DNA from 3 places in the Rhodococcus sp. MTM3W5.2 genome. Region 1 is predicted to be linked to each of the others. Evidence: riboswitches for the same ligand, from Rfam matches in the RefSeq annotation. Region 1 holds a riboswitch; each other region holds the start of a gene.

Region 1 (5,171 bases):
TTCGACTCGGTTCGCTACGACTCCGGCATGAACGGCGCCTTCTACGAGGTCGACTCCGTCTCGGGTTCCTGGAACACCGGCAACGAGGTCAACGCCGACGGCAGCCCGAACCTCGGCTACAAGGTCCGCGCGAAGGGTGGCTACTTCCCCGTCGCGCCGTACGACCACTACGTCGACCTGCGCGACGAGATCTCCACCAACCTGCAGAACGCGGGCTTCGAGCTCGAGCGCGGCCACCACGAGGTGGGTACCGGCGGCCAGCAGGAGATCAACTACAAGTTCAACACGCTGCTCGCGGCCGCGGATGACCTGCAGCTGTTCAAGTACATCGTGAAGAACACCGCCTGGCAGCACGGCAAGTCGGCCACATTCATGCCGAAGCCGCTCTTCGGCGACAACGGCTCGGGCATGCACGTGCACCAGTCGCTGTGGAAGGACGGCAAGCCGCTGTTCCACGACGAGTCCGGCTACGCGGGCCTGTCCGACATGGCGCGCCACTACATCGGCGGCATCCTGCACCACGCCCCGTCGCTGCTGGCCTTCACCAACCCCACCATCAACTCGTACCACCGTCTGGTGCCGGGCTACGAAGCCCCCATCAACCTGGTGTACAGCCAGCGCAACCGCTCCGCGGCCGTGCGTATCCCGATCACCGGCAACAACCCGAAGGCCAAGCGCCTCGAGTTCCGTGCGCCGGACTCCTCGGGTAACCCGTACCTGAACTTCGCCGCGCAGATGATGGCCGGCCTGGACGGCATCAAGAACAAGATCGAGCCGATGGCGCCGGTCGACAAGGACCTCTACGAGCTCCCGCCGGAGGAGGCCCGCAACATCCCGCAGGCCCCCACCAGCCTGGCGACGGTCATCGACCGCCTCGAGGCCGATCACGAGTACCTCACCGAGGGTGGCGTGTTCACGACCGACCTGATCGAGACCTGGATCTCGATCAAGCGCGAGCAGGAGATCGCCCCGGTCAACCTGCGGCCGCACCCGTACGAGTTCCAGCTGTACTACGACGTGTAAGTCGGCTCCGCCGACGCGACGTGTAAGTCGGCTCCGCCGACGCGACGTGTAAGTCGGCTCCGCCGACGCGACGTCTGAGTCGTTCGAACTGCTGAACAACTGAACACACAACGACGCCCCGACCAGTTCTGGTCGGGGCGTCGTTGTCCTGAGGGGTCAGTACCGCCGGGCGGCGGTGAAGGGCATCGAGTCGAGCGGTGCCCGCTTGACCGACTGGCCTGGGGTCGGCGCGTGCACGACCATGCCGCCGCCTGCGTACAGGCCGACGTGCTCGGTGCCGTAGAACAGCACGACGTCGCCCGGCTGCAGGTCACCCTTGCCGACCGGCGTTCCGCCGTTGATCTGGTCATAGGTGGTCCGCGGCACGGACACGCCCGCCTGCCGGTACGCCCACTGGACCAGACCCGAGCAGTCGAAGGTGTCGGGGCCGGTCGCGCCCCACACGTAGGGCGCGCCGATCTTGGTCTGCGCGGCGTCGAGTGCGCGCTGTCCGTGCGTGACCACGGCGTCCGGGGTGATCGCGCCCATCGGCGGCAGGCCGGGGATCTCGAAGTTTCCCACCCCCGGGATGCTCAGCGGCTGCGCCATCGCCGGGGCGACGGGGATCATCACCGCGCCCGCGGTGATCGCCCCCAGCAACAGACCACGGGCGATTCGGTTGTTCTTCTGCAGGCGGTGCTTGCTCATGCGAGAGGTCCTCCGGGTGTTCCGCTGACCGATACCTCGTGTGGCTCGATCTACTGGCGGAACCCAGAGTCCCTTCGTTATCTAATCGAGACATCGGGAGAACTACCCGCATGGGTACCCGTTTAGTGATGTTTGGGTACCTGGCGTGATGTGTCGGTTACCCGGCCGGAATCCGTACCGACTCCCCGGTCTGGTACGCGCCGAAGCGCTCGCACCGGGTCCCGGTGCGAGCGCGACACCCGCGCTAGGGGTGTTGACGTAGTCCTCGATCGCCTTCTGCGCCTTGGGGTTTCCATTGGCGATGCCGATGAGCGCGCCGGTGACGGCACCGGTCGGCAGCCCGATCATGCAGCCGGCGAGACTGCCTGGGAACATCGAGAGGCATCCAACACCGAGCCCGATGGCCGCGCCGATCGCCGTTCCGGCCGCGCCGCCATTGGCCCAGCCGAGATTGAGCTCGTTGAGCATGTTCTCCAGCGCCGCCTGTTTCTGGTTCTGGTCGACCAGGTGCACCCCCGGGACAACAGGTCGCGGCGGGCCCTCGTCAGGGGCGATCGGGCCGGCCTGCGCGGTTCCCGCTCCGGCAATCACCGCCGCGGCGAACAGGGCCGATACTGACGTTCGGGTCATCAGTTTCATGTCGATCCTCACCTTGCAGACGAAGGACGAGCCAGGACTGACTGTAACTTCCGGTCGCGGCGGGGGTGAGCGAAACGCCGCAATTCCCCGGCCCCAACAGGCGCCGATACATGGACAATCGTCCGAGTTCCAGCGGCGTTTCGCCGAGTGTGCACCTACCGTCACGTCGGCCGAGGGCGGGCGACGGCAGCTGCACACTCGGCGGCGGGCCGAGCGCAGCGAGAGTCGGTCTCCACCGACCAGCGCACGTGCGTCACCAGCGGCTCCATGCTGAGCCGGCTGACCGCGCTCTCGAGCAACCGGTCGTCCCGTTCGTCGGCCGTCAGCTCCGCCATCACCGTCACCTCGCCGGTCTCGGGCAGATCGAACGAGCGCACGGATCGCAGCCGGAACTCCGGGCGCGAGACCGCCTGCACGGCGAGCCCGCGCACGTGGGCCTCGGCGTCGTCGCGGCACGTGACCTCGAAGACGTATTCCGCCGCAGGCAACTCACGCCCCTTGGTGGCCGGTTGGTGATCCATCAACCGCCCGAGCGGGCGCAACAGCGTGTTCGCCGTCATGATCGCCACGGTGCCGATCACCGCGGCCCAGTACATCCCGCCGCCCGCCAGCGCACCGATCGCAGCCGTCGCCCACAGCGTTGCCGCCGTGTTAAGCCCGGTGATCGAGGCGCCCTGCTTCATGATCACCCCCGCCCCGAGGAAGCCGATGCCCGAAACGATCTGTGCGGCAACGCGGGTCGGGTCCGCCCCCGGACCGTCGAAGCTGTAGGCCCCCAGGATCACGAAGAGTGTCGCCCCCAGACTGACCAATGCGTTGGTCCGGAGCCCGGCCAGCCTGGACCGCCACTGTCGCTCGATCCCGACCGCAGCGCCCAGCGTGAGGCCGAGCACGACGCGCAGGATGATCACCGTCGTATCCATCACAAACTCCTAGTTCCACGTGCCGAATCGGCGGCCGACCGCAGGTGGCGCGCAGCACGGGTTTGCTCCGCGACATCGCATGCCGCGGGCTCAAACGCGACGCCGAGGTCGCGAGGGGAATGACCGAAGTGGGCGGGGCTAGTCGCCCGAGCGACCACCGTCGGCCGAATCATGTTGCGTCAGAACTCCACTGGGCGGGTCGTCCACGGTGGTCACCTCCTCGTGCGTCTAGCTGATGCGAACGGTTGGACACCGTCGCGGGTGGAACCTGCGAGCACACGAGGCCGAATCCACCTCCAGCGATATGGATTCCGTCGACATGACACCTCCACGTAAGGGCTTTGACACTGCACGACGTATCCCGGATCACTCCGAGAAGCCACTTCGGATCACCCCTTAATCCGGGGAGATCTGTCCTAACCTTGGGCGTCTCTCGACGTCGTCAGATCAGTGGCCTGTGTTCGTGCAGGAGCCTCGCCTAACGAGGTGCTGCGTTTTCCACCGTAGGCGCGATGCATGGGCGGGGCAACCCGCCCGCAACGCCGCGCGCCGACGACGCCGACCGCCGATCCGGTCACCGCGGCCACTCCCCCGACCGAATATCAGGGCACAGATCAGGGGCAACCCCGATGACACCGATCGGCCCCGTCCGTACGGTCATCGACATGCGACACCAGAAGCCGGTGCTGACAACCGCCATCGCCGCGATCGCCCTACTGCTCAGCGGCTGTGTGGATTTCGAGCGCACCCGCACCCTGCAGAACGACCTCGACGGCTTGACGAGCGCGGGGGTCGTCGGCGCCGTGACGACCGTGAGCGCCAACCGCACCACCACGGTCCTGACGAGCGGTCTCGGCGACCGCGCGACCGGCGCCGAGATCGCCGACAACAGTCGAGTCCGAGTGGGCAGCATCACCAAGACCTTCACGTCCGCGATCATCATGCAACTCGTCGCAGAGGGAAAGATCGATCTGGACCGTGCCATCGAGGGCTACCTGCCCGGCGTGATCGCAGGCCCGGGCGGGGACGGCACGGCGATCACGGTCCGGCAGCTCATGCAGCATCGCAGCGGGCTGCCCGAGTTCGCGGGCGAGCCGGGGGCGGACGAACTGGTCGCCGCGAACGAGAACCGCACGATCACCCCGGCCCAGGCGGTGGCGATCGCGATGGCCAAACCGGCACAGTTCCCGCCGGGATCCCGATTCCTCTACACCAACACCAACTACATCGTTCTGGGCATGCTGATCGAGGCGGTGACCCGGCACAGTTACACCGACGAGCTCACCACCCGCATCCTCGGCCCGCAGGGCCTCGAGGACACCTACCTACCCGGCCCCGGCGAGCGCGCGATCCGGGGCCCGCACCCCTCCGGATACCAGGACGTCGACGGCGTCGTCACCGACGTCTCGATGATCGAACCCTCGGTCCCGTGGTCGGCGGGTGCCCTGGTCTCCACCGGCCGCGACCTCAACAAGTTCTGGCTCGCCCTGCTCGACGGGAAGGTTGTTCCCCGTGCGCAACTGGACGAGATGACGAAGGCGCTGCCTGCCGCTTCCGAGGCCGAGGGCATGGGTTACGGCCTGGGCGTCGGATCCACCGACCTGCCGTGCGGGGTCAGGTACGTCGGCCACACCGGCGGGATCCCCGGCTACTACACCCTGTCCGGCGCGAGCACCGAGGGCAGGGCGGTGACCATCACCCTCACCCAGATCCCGACCCAGCAGACCGACAGCGAGGCGCTGCTCTCGCACGCGCTCTGCCCGTGAGTCCCGGTCAGGCGCCGAAGGTGTGCTCCACCACGGCCTTCGCCCGGCGCGTGACGCGCAGGTAGTTGTCCAGGAACTCCCCTGCGTCGCCGGAATTCCAGCCTGCGACCTGCGCGACCGCGGACAGCACCCG
Region 2 (5,171 bases), 2.5 Mb from region 1:
GTTCGACAGGGTCATCGGACGGACACCCCAACATCGCCCAGCCGAGGTCGACTGCCAGTACCGGCGCCGGATCGAGAGCATCGCGTCCGGGATCGGGCCGCATGTGACCGTGCACGCCGACAGTGACGTTCCCGCGGCCGCCGACGAGCTCCGCGCGGCACTCACCAGTGCGTTGGCGGTGATGGGTCAGCTTCGCGGCCCCGACGATATCGCTCAGTCCGTGGGGTCGGACATCGACTTCGACGTCCTCCGCTATCGGCTCGCCACGCGCGACGAGTCCGGTGCACGCGAGCAGTACACCAGAGCGCGGTCCCGGTTTGGTGCGGAGGACCGCTGGCCGCGCCTCGAGGAGCAGTTCCGAAAGGCGGCGGACTTCTACGACGTAGCCATCCTCGACTGCAAACTAGGGTAGAGAGCGGTCGAGGCCCGGCCCGGATCGAATGATCGTGGGCCGGGCCGGGATTCGCAGACAGGCCGGCGGATCCGGAATGGTCACGCGACCAGAGCATGCTCCCGCGCACCCTGGGTAGGCCAGCGCCGGTGCTCGGCGTCGATGACGTACACGTGGGTGTGCCGGTAGAGACGATCGCCCACGCGGTCGGCGTCGGCCAGTCGGGCGGGGTCGATGGTCCCGGCCTCGTGCAGGTGCGTGATCTCCGCCGGGTCGTGCCGCGGCCACATCCGCACGGCCACGGTGATCCCGATGCCTGCGATCACGGCCAGCGTCATCCAGGTGGTGGTGAGGCCGGCGGCGGTCAGCCACCCCGCGATCGGGTAGGTGAGCAGCCAGGCAAGGTGCGACAGCGAGAACTGGGCGGCGAAGAGCGCCGGCCGGTCGGCGGGCTGCGACGAGCGCCGCAGTACCTGCCCGGTCGGGGTGAGCACCGCCGCGGTACCCGCGCCGACCACGGCCCACACAGCGATCGCCGCGCCCCAGCGCCAGTCGCCCGCATCGGTGGCCGACAGGGCGACAGCTCCTCCGAGGCCAACGATCAGGGTGGCACCGCCGGCCAACATCACCGGCCGGGCGCCGAGGCGGTCGAGGAATCGCGGTAGCGACAACGCGACGAGCATCGTGCCGAACCCATTGGCAGACAGGAGCATTGCCACTCCCGACTGGGTACCGCCGAGCGTGTCACGGACGTAGTTGACGGTGTTGACCATGATCACCGAACCCGCGGCGGCAACCACCAGGTTCAGGCCGAGTAGACCGCGTAGCCGCGGCGTGGCGGCGAAGATCCGCATGCCCACCGCGATCCGGTCCCGGAAGGTGTCCGCCGTGGCGGAACGGGCATTCGGGATGCGGGTCGCAATCACCAGGACGGCCGATACCGCGAATCCGATTGCGGTGCCGACGAACAACCAGTGGAAGCTGATGAGGGTCAGGACCGCGGCGGCCAGCATCGGGCTCAGCAGGGTCTCCATCGTCGCGGCGAGCTGCGCGGCCGAGAGCGCTCGGGTGTACTCGCGCTCGTCCGGCAGGATGTCGGGGATGATCGCCTGGTAGGTGGGGGTGTACGCGGCCGAGGCGGTTTGCAGCACCGGGATCAGCACGTAGATCTGCCAGATCTGGTCGATGAACGGCAGTGCCAGCACGACGGCGGCGCGAACAAGGTTGAGCCCGACCAGGAAGCGCCGGCGGGGAAAGCGGTCGGCGTAGGCGGCGACTATCGGCGCGACCGTGACGTACACAAACATCTTGATTGTCAGCGCGGTGCCCAGCACGGCGGCCGCGTCGGCACCGGCGAGCTCATAGGAGAGCAGTCCCAGTGCGACGGTGGTCAAACCGGTACCGAACAGTGACGACACCTGGGCGATGAACAGTCGCAGGTAGTCGCGGTTGGTGAACAGAGACGTGATCAACGGCTTTCGCATCGCGAACACTTTCTTCGAATGTCTGAAATGGGCGGGGTGGGTCACGGGTTCGTCGACAACTGCAGGTGCACATGGGTCCTCCTCCGGGGATGGTGCTTCAGTGCTGGTGGGCGGTGGCCACGAGGGTGAACGCCGCGGTGCGGACGGTGTCGCCGTGCTTGAAATCGAGGAAGAGTCGGTAGGTACCGGGGCCGGGTACCGCGGTGTGGAAGGTGATGTCGGGGCCGGAAGCAGTGACCCCATCGCCGGGTACGCCGTTCGGGTGAACGTGGATGTAGGCCAGGTCACCGGCCCGGAGCACCACCAGGTGGCCAAAGGCGGCCAGGTAGGGCTGCAGATCGGTGACCGGCCGGCCGTCCTTGCGCACGGTGAGTGTCAGCAGTTCGCCGTCTCCGGGAGCGAGATTTCCGTCGAGGATGACCTCGTAGCCGTCGACGACCGCGGTGCGAGTCTCGCTCGGGGTCGGTCGCGGATCGTAGGCGCCCGCGACGGCGAGATCCGCGCCCAGCGTGATCGTCCGCCCGAGCAGCGTGGGCGAGATGTCGGTGAACACGCGGTAGGACCCCGCCTCCGGCAGGTTCAGTCGAACCGACCAGGTGCCGTCGGCCGCGAGTTCGGGGTGCACGTGCCAGAACCCGGTCAGCTCGCGCTGCACCACGATCAGGTGCAGGTCACGGTCGTGGATCGGGGTGTAGCCGGTGACCGGTCGGCCGTCCGGGCCGAGGACGCGGAACCGGAAGTCGACGTCGCCCCGGCCGACGATGGTCTCGGCGAGGTCGAGTGTGTATCCGTCCTGCGTGATCTGGAGACCTCCGGGCGCGCTCGCGCCGTGACCGTGGTGGTCGGCCGGGGTGTGGTGTGCGTGGGCGGTGTGGTCGCGCACACCGTGGCCTGCGTGCGCCGGGGCCGCCGGATGCCCATGGTGGTGGTGAGCAGTGTGATCGGCGTGCGCAGCCTGGTGGTCGCCGTGCGTGTTGGTGCTCATGTCTCGGCCTCTCGTCGTGTGGTGTTCCCGCCGACCAAGTTAGTACCCCCGGGGGTATGCGCAAGGAGGCAAAGTATGGCGCGGGTCACGCGGGAAGCCCTGCTGGATCGCGGATCGGAGCCGGCCGGACGGGGTCAGCCCGCTTGGCGGCCAACTCCGCTCCGCCCTGAATCGGGGCGGAGGAGCCTTCGGGCGCGATCGGCAGTGTCACCAGCTACGCGCCTCGCCCGGGTGCGGGTGCCCGCCCATCGAGGCGGTGATCACCGCGACCGGCGTTCGCGACGCGTACAGGTTGGCGCGTTCCTGCGGGGTCAGATTGCGGTGCCCCCACAGCCGGTTCGCCGCGCGTCGAATCGTGTGCAGCGCCACGGACTCGCGTGCCGACGAAATAGGTTGCGTGATAACAAAAGCCACGGTCTTCTCCTGTCGGAGGAGCCGGTCCCATGGCAGAGACGATGCAGATCCGTCGAGTTGACGCCGCGCCGGAACTCAGCCGAGGCACTGGAGTGCTCACGACGAGGCCGGGATCGGGCTACCGAGGCGTCAGGTCGCAGAATGCTGATGCTGCGCCGGGGCCGGTTCGGAACGAAATGAAAGTCGTATACGGATACGGACTATCGCTGATACTCACTCGTTCCTCACCTCCTCGCAGACAAGACGCACGCGGGCGTCGACTCACACACGGGGAGGGCGCCAGGACGGCAAATGTCCTGGTCGGGCACCCCTCTCGTCAGAGCTTCGGCACTGCACGACGTGTCTCGAGGGGATCGAGAAGCCACTTTGGATAGACCCTTAATCCGGGAATACCTGTCCTAACCTTGGGCGTCTGTCGACGTCGTCAGATCAGTGGCCTGTGTTCATGCAGGAGCCTCGCCTAGCGAGGTGCTTACGCCGACCATGGTGCCGACACCCGCGATATATGTCAAACCGCAAGCGCGGTGGCGCATCAAGATCATTCCAACGACAGAAAAGGTTGCTGCGAAATGTTTTTCGCTGACAAGATGCCTGATTGTGCAGTTACACAACCAGTTTAGATCACTTGCTCGGCTTGACACCGTGACGCCGGTGCATCGCGGAGGTCGGTGATCAGTGGATGCAGGTTGACATCCGGCCGACCGCAATGGTTGCCTGTCGGCGCAGCACCTCGTTAGGTGAGGCGTCTGCACGAACACAGGCCACTGATCTCACGACGTCGAGAGACGCCCAAGGTCAGGACAGGTCTCCCCGGCTTAAGGGGTGACCCAAAGTGGCTTCCCACAGTGGTGTGGGACACGTCGTGCAGTGCCAAAACTCGTACGTGGGGGTGTCGAATTCGGCAGGGCGACTCGTTCGTGTCGGTATTCACACGCGGTCGCGTCGCGGCCTCGATCCTGCCCTTCTGTGCTGTGGACACACCGTCGCGGAGCTTCGTCCCCCTGGACGTGCCCGCATTCGAACCCGGGAGGTGACCACCGTGGACGAACCGCCGAGTCGATATCCGGCCTCGCCTGGATTCCTCACCGCCGGTGTCCATCGCGCCCGCTAGTCGCGGACACCGTCGGACCCTTCGCGCGCGGCAACTCGCCGCGATCATTCTCGCGACAGTCACAGTCGCAGAGCTTATTTCGTCGTGCCCGGACATTAGCGAGTTCGTGTGCGACCGAGAGATCTGTCATGTCGAAAACAAGTGTCGCGGCACCCCCGGGGCGTCCGGGCAAGGCCGCCAAACGAAATAGTCAGTCTGTTCTCCCAGACCGTCAGATGGCGGAGCTCGCCGGATTCACCCGGCTGCGTCACCCGGGCGTCTACGCCGAACTGCACACCACTCCAAAGGGATTGAGATCAGACCAGATCGACCCGCTGCGCCGCAGGCACGGCAGCAACGAGGTCCGCCATGACCGACCGGCACCCGCAATTGTGCAGTTCCTCGCCACCTTCAAGAATCCGTTCATCTTGATCCTGCTGTTCATCGGCGTGATCATGTACATCACCGAGGTCTATCTGGCCGACCCAGAAGAGGGTCCCGACTACATGGGGATCAGCACGGTCGGCGTGATGATCCTGATCAGCGTCTCGTTGCGGTTCTGGCAGGAGTACCGGTCGGGACGGGCCTCGGAGGCGCTCAAGGCGATGGTGAGCACCACGGTCTCGACCACTCGCCAGATGGGCGACACTGTGGTGACCGCCGAGCTCCCCATCGAGCAGTTGGTGCCCGGAGACGTCGTCCAGCTCGCTGCCGGCGACATGATCCCCGCGGACATGCGGGTCGTGCGCGCCAAGGACCTGCAGGTCAACCAGGCGATGCTCACCGGCGAGTCGATGTCAGCGGAGA
Region 3 (5,171 bases), 1.5 Mb from region 1:
GCTCGGAGAGCGCATGGGTGTCGCGGCCGAGGAACAGCGGACCTGTGATCGACCGACGTGCCCGATACTCGGCGATGGCCTGCGTGGTGGCGAGGATGTGCGCCTCGTTGAAGGCGCCGTCCAGGCTGGATCCGCGGTGCCCTGACGTGCCGAACGCGACCCGTTCGTCCGGGTTCTCCTGGTCCGGGATGCGGCTGTAATAGGCCGTCACCAACTGCGCGAGGTCCTCGAGATCCTGCGGCTGGGCGAGCGTTCCTGCTCGATCGTGCGCCACGACGCGCCTCCTCGGTCGGTGATTGTCGGTCAGCACCATTCGATCACGCGAGCACGTTGTATGCGACGGGGGATGGAACCGCAGTGAGGGCGGTTCCATCCCCGTGTCGTGCGTCAGGCGATCAGATCGGCGAGGAACCAGTAGGCGAAACCGAAGTAGATGAACACGCCGACGAGGTCCATGATCGAGGTGATGAGCGGTGCGCTCAGTGTCGCGGGATCGGTGCCGATCTTGCGGGCGAGGAAGGGCAGCAGCGAGCCGAGCACACCGCCGACCACGGTGCAGGTGAGCATGCTCAGGCCGACGATGGCCAGGACCTCACCACCGATGTCACCCTTGGTGAAGTAGGTGAGAACGACCTCGAGGACGGCGATGGAGGCGCCGAGCGCGAGCGCTACGCCTAGCTCGCGACGGATGACGAATCCGATATCGCGCCACCGCAACTGCATCTGCCCCAACGCCATCGACCGAAGGACAAGGGTCGCCGACTGACTGCCGGTATTGCCGCCCATATCGATGATCGGAGCGAGGAAGGCGGCCAGGATGATGACCTCCGCGAGAATGTCTTCTTGCGCCGCAACGAAATTGCTGGTGATCAGACCGAACACGGTCAACAGCCCGAGCCAGAAGACCCGCGTTCCGTAGATGCGGAAGAACGAGGAGTCCTTCAGATCGAGATCCGGACCTCCGATCGCGGACGTTCCGCCGTAGCGGGCCAGCTGGGTCGCATCCTGTTCGCGATCGATGTCCATCGCATCATCGACGGTCACGATGCCGATCATGCGTTCTTCGCCATCGACAACCGGTACAGCGAGCATGTTGTAACGCCGGATGTATTCGGTGGCTTTGTCATCCGGATCATCGCTACGCACGAGAACGGGGTCGGTCTGCATCAGCTCCTCGACCTTGGTGTCCGCGCGGTTGAGCACCAGCTCGCGCAGCGGGATCGTGCCACGGAGGCGACCGTCGCCGTCGATCACGTACACGACATTGATCGTTTCCTTGTCCGGCGCGCTCGTTCGCAACTCCTGCAGCGAGTCGCCGACGGTCATTCCCGCGCTCACCGTCGCATAGGCCGAGGTGGTCACCGATCCCGCCGTGCCCTCGGGGTAGGCCGCCAGCCTCAGCACGTCCTCCCGCTCGGCCTGGGCCAGCAGTGGTATCAGTCGCTCACGGCCATCCGAACTCAGCCGGTTGTACAGGTCGGCGCGCTCATCCGGGGGTAGGTCCCCGATCAACGTCGCAGCAGGTCCCGACGGCGTGGCGGCCAGAACGGCATCCTGCTCGGCATCGAGTAGCTCGACGAACAGGCGCGCCTGCTCCCGGGACGGCAGTGTGAGCAGAAGTGCCGACACCTGCTGGGGAGCGGCATGACGCAGGACTTCCGCGATGTCGGCCGGTGGATACTCCCGGACCAACCGACGGAAGGCGTCCGGGTCCGGATTCTGTAGCAGCATCCGGACGGACACGATGATTTCTTCACGGTTCATGATGACCTCACTCGAATCGGCTGCTGGGTCTCAACAGCCGCGAAAACCGCATGCCGCAACCGGGTTTCGGCAGACGGAAGCCCAAAAGGACCGCCGATCGGCACACAGAGGGTGACCGCCGACGCACGGACAGCGTCGGGGCGAAAGAACGGGAACCCGCGTCAGCCGCCCAGCATGGGCGGCCGTGAACTCAGCGCCGCTGAGACGGCGTGGGAGTAGACGACGGAGGGTGATCGCAAGCCCCGGAACTACTCGGACTCGGACTCATGCCATCACCTCCCGGCGGTCGAGGCGCACGCGGGCGCCGAACGATGCAAGCGCGGGAGAAGGGCCGGACGACAGAGGTCGCGGCTCAGCACCCCTTCTCGACAGAGCTTTGGCACTGCACGGCGTAACCCGCGATGCGGGAGCCACTTGGGCTCAACCCTTCGTCCGGGAGGAGCTGTCCTGACCCGGGGCGTCTCTCGACGTTTGGGGTCAGTGGCCTGTGTCCGTGCAGACGCCTCACCTAGCGAGGTGCATGCGGCGAACAGCTAAACAGACATTCGCCGGCGACGCAAACCTCCCCCTCCATGGAGCCATGAATACGTCTACGCCACAATGCATTCCGCGCGGTTTCGATCACACGAACAAGGCGTGGGCGACGGCGAACCCCAGGGCAGCGGCGGCGATCCCGGCCGCGACGCTGATCACGACGTTGGCCAGCGCGTACAAACGCACCCCGTCCTCGACGAGCCGGACCGTCTCGTAGCCGAAGGTGCTGTACGTGGTCAGCGCACCACAGAATCCGGTGCCAACCAGGGCCATCACGTGACTGCCCGAACCTGTCGCGGCGCCGACAAGCGCACCGAGGATCAGCGATCCGATCACGTTCACGGTGAGGGTCCCCCACGGGAACTCGCTGTCCGTGCGGGAGCCGACGGCGCGGTCGAGCAGGAATCGCGTTGGCGCGCCGACCATTCCGCCGAGGACGACCAGCACCACCGTCACGGCCGGTCCTCGGTGAAGTGCACCCGCTCGACGCCCTCCAGGGTCACGGTGGCCTCGGTGAGCAGTTCACCGATGCCGTCCAGGAACCCGCGGATCCGCTCCTCGGTGTCCACCGCGACCACCAGCAGCGGCAACCCGTCGGCCAGGTCGAGGAGCCGGGTGGTGTGGATGTGCGCGGACGCGCCATACCCCTCGACACCCCGCCACACACTGGCCCCACTCAGCCCGGCGGCACGGGCGCGCTTGACGATCTCCTGGTACTTCGGCTTGTGATGCCAGAGGTCGTCCTGCCCGAGGATGATCGACAGCCGCATCTCCGTGCGTGAGTAAGACATGTCAGATTCCTTTCCCGGCGACGGCACCGGTGACGAGCCGTGCGCCCCACACCCCACAAGAACGGCGGCGAGCGCCGCGATCACCGTCCCGAAGAGATAGCCGAACGCGATCGGATAGTTGCCGGACGCGAGCAGCCCCCGGACCTCGACCGCATAGGTCGAGAACGTGGTGAAGCCGCCGAGCACCCCGACCCCGAGGAACGGCCGGAGCAACCGGTGCGCCGTCCAGACCTCGGTGATGAGCACCATGAGGATGCCGATCAGCAGGCAACCGATCACGTTGGTGATCAGCGTCGCCCACGGGATCTCCCTGGTCGGCATCGCGTGCGCGATGCCATATCTCGCCAGCGCACCGATCCCGCCGCCGAGCGCGACCACCGCGAGTAGCGATCCCTCCCCGCGCATGTCGATCACCTACTCCGACAGCCTGAACCGCACCGCGGCGATCACGTCGCCGAGGGCCTCGGCCAGGACCGTCAGACGTTCGCGCGGCCCGGGCGCCGACAGCAACCTCAGCCGATCCACCGCGACGAGCGGGAGGGTTGCCGCGAGGGCGTAGACGCGGTCGCCCATCTCACCCGGCAACTCGTCCAACCTGGGAAACCCCGGCACGGGGATGCCGCGGACCGCGGCGGACCGGCTCAGCAGCCCACCGAGTTCGTCCACCAGCGCGCCGACCTCGTCGATCGAGTCCGACCTGTAGTCCGTGCCCTCGTCGGGCCACGGTTCCACGTCCGCCCGCGGGTAGGGGTTGTCCGGCAGCCAGCGCCGCACCCGGATCCGGCCCTCGCCCACGCAGCCGAGCAGCAGTCGCCCGCCCGGCACCCGCTCGTAATCGACGATCCGCGCCACGGTCCCGATGTCGGTTCGCTCGTCGCCACCACCCACCTCGTGGCCGCGGGTGATGAGGACCACGCCGAATCGCCGCAGGTCCGGGGACGAGGTCAGGTCTTCGACCATCTCCAGGTAGCGCGGCTCGAACACCTGTAACGGCAGCAGTTCACCGGGCAGCAGCACGGACCCGAGCGGGAACATCGGCAGAGCATCCACGGTCACAGCATGCCCTCGATCCGGGTGTCGCGCCGATAACCGCGAAAGACCGCGCCGATCTTCGCTAGTGTGAGCTACGTCATGGTGCGGAAGTACTTGACGAACGGCGGTGAGCCACATGGTGCGGAGTGCGTCACTCCGGCACGAGGCCGCGCCCTGGGGCGCGAGTTCGGTATCCCCCACCCTTCATCGGAGGATTCGATGAGAGTCACACTCAGAGATTCCGCTACGGCCATCCTTGCGGCACTCGCGCTGGCCTTCTCGCCTGCGATCACCGCGCCGACCGCGGCCGCACAGGCCCAGCCGCTGATGCCCGCGCCCGACCCCGACCCGTTCTACTGGGCGCCACCGGATCTCGCCGCAAGGGCGAACGGCGAGATCCTCCGCAGCAGACCGGTCGACGTCTCCCGATTCGGGAACGCGGACGGCTGGCAGGTCGCCTACCGCTCCACGAACTCGTCGGGCCACCCGGTGGCTGCCGTGACGACCGTCCTCGTCCCGCGCGGCGGCGTGGACCGGCCGCTGCTGTCGTACCAAGCCATCATCAACGCACTCGGGACCCGATGCGGACCGTCGCACACCCTGTTCAACGGACAGCTCCAAGAGGCCCCGGTCGTGAACCTCGCGCTGATGCGGGGCTGGGCGATCGCCCTTCCCGATCACCTCGGCCCGACCAGCGCCTATGGCGCCGCCAGGCTGGGTGGTCAGATCGTCCTCGACGGAATACGTGCGGTGCAACATCTGCCCGAGGCGAGGCTCGGGCACAGCCCCGTCGGGCTCGCGGGCTACTCGGGCGGCGGGATGACCAGCGGCTGGGCGGGCGCCCTGGCGCCGACCTACGCCCCTGAACTCCCCATCGTCGGCGTCGCGGCTGGTGGCGTCCCCGCGAACCTCAGCGAGCTCGCGAACGGGCTCGGGACCGCGCCGCACCCTCTGTTCGGCCTCGGCTTCGCCGCCACGCTGGGACTCGAACGCGAGTACCCGTCCTCGATCCCGTTGGCCAGCGGCCTCACCGGCGCGGGCCTGGCCCTA

What was found. A riboswitch is a leader RNA that binds a small molecule or an ion and turns the genes downstream of it on or off. The one in region 1 is predicted to bind magnesium.
Region 2: another riboswitch for magnesium. It lies ahead of BTZ20_RS26460 (hypothetical protein); the one in region 1 lies ahead of BTZ20_RS15415 (MgtC/SapB family protein).
Region 3: another riboswitch for magnesium. It lies ahead of mgtE (magnesium transporter); the one in region 1 lies ahead of BTZ20_RS15415 (MgtC/SapB family protein).

Annotation. Positions count from the first base shown of each region.
Region 1 is NZ_CP019572.1:3,381,001-3,386,171, forward strand. Features, by position in the region: gene glnA (type I glutamate--ammonia ligase) at 1-1,023, shown strand, start outside; gene BTZ20_RS15405 (C40 family peptidase) at 1,180-1,710, opposite strand; gene BTZ20_RS15410 (hypothetical protein) at 1,813-2,340, opposite strand; gene BTZ20_RS15415 (MgtC/SapB family protein) at 2,511-3,272, opposite strand; M-box (ykoK) riboswitch at 3,592-3,765, opposite strand; gene BTZ20_RS15420 (serine hydrolase domain-containing protein) at 3,938-5,038, shown strand; partial or broken gene BTZ20_RS15425 (bifunctional [glutamine synthetase] adenylyltransferase/[glutamine synthetase]-adenylyl-L-tyrosine phosphorylase) at 5,046-5,171, opposite strand, start outside.
Region 2 is NZ_CP019572.1:173,661-178,831, forward strand. Features, by position in the region: gene BTZ20_RS00795 (DUF4304 domain-containing protein) at 1-412, shown strand, start outside; gene BTZ20_RS00800 (MFS transporter) at 493-1,875, opposite strand; gene BTZ20_RS00805 (hypothetical protein) at 1,973-2,860, opposite strand; gene BTZ20_RS26460 (hypothetical protein) at 3,068-3,274, opposite strand; M-box (ykoK) riboswitch at 3,576-3,749, opposite strand; M-box (ykoK) riboswitch at 3,997-4,170, shown strand; gene BTZ20_RS27510 (cation-transporting P-type ATPase) at 4,601-5,171, shown strand, end outside.
Region 3 is NZ_CP019572.1:1,917,383-1,922,553, reverse strand. Features, by position in the region: gene pgm (phosphoglucomutase (alpha-D-glucose-1,6-bisphosphate-dependent)) at 1-274, opposite strand, end outside; gene mgtE (magnesium transporter) at 388-1,764, opposite strand; M-box (ykoK) riboswitch at 2,117-2,287, opposite strand; gene crcB (fluoride efflux transporter CrcB) at 2,386-2,754, opposite strand; gene crcB (fluoride efflux transporter CrcB) at 2,751-3,494, opposite strand; gene BTZ20_RS08805 (LON peptidase substrate-binding domain-containing protein) at 3,504-4,139, opposite strand; partial or broken gene BTZ20_RS08800 (lipase family protein) at 4,341-5,171, shown strand, end outside.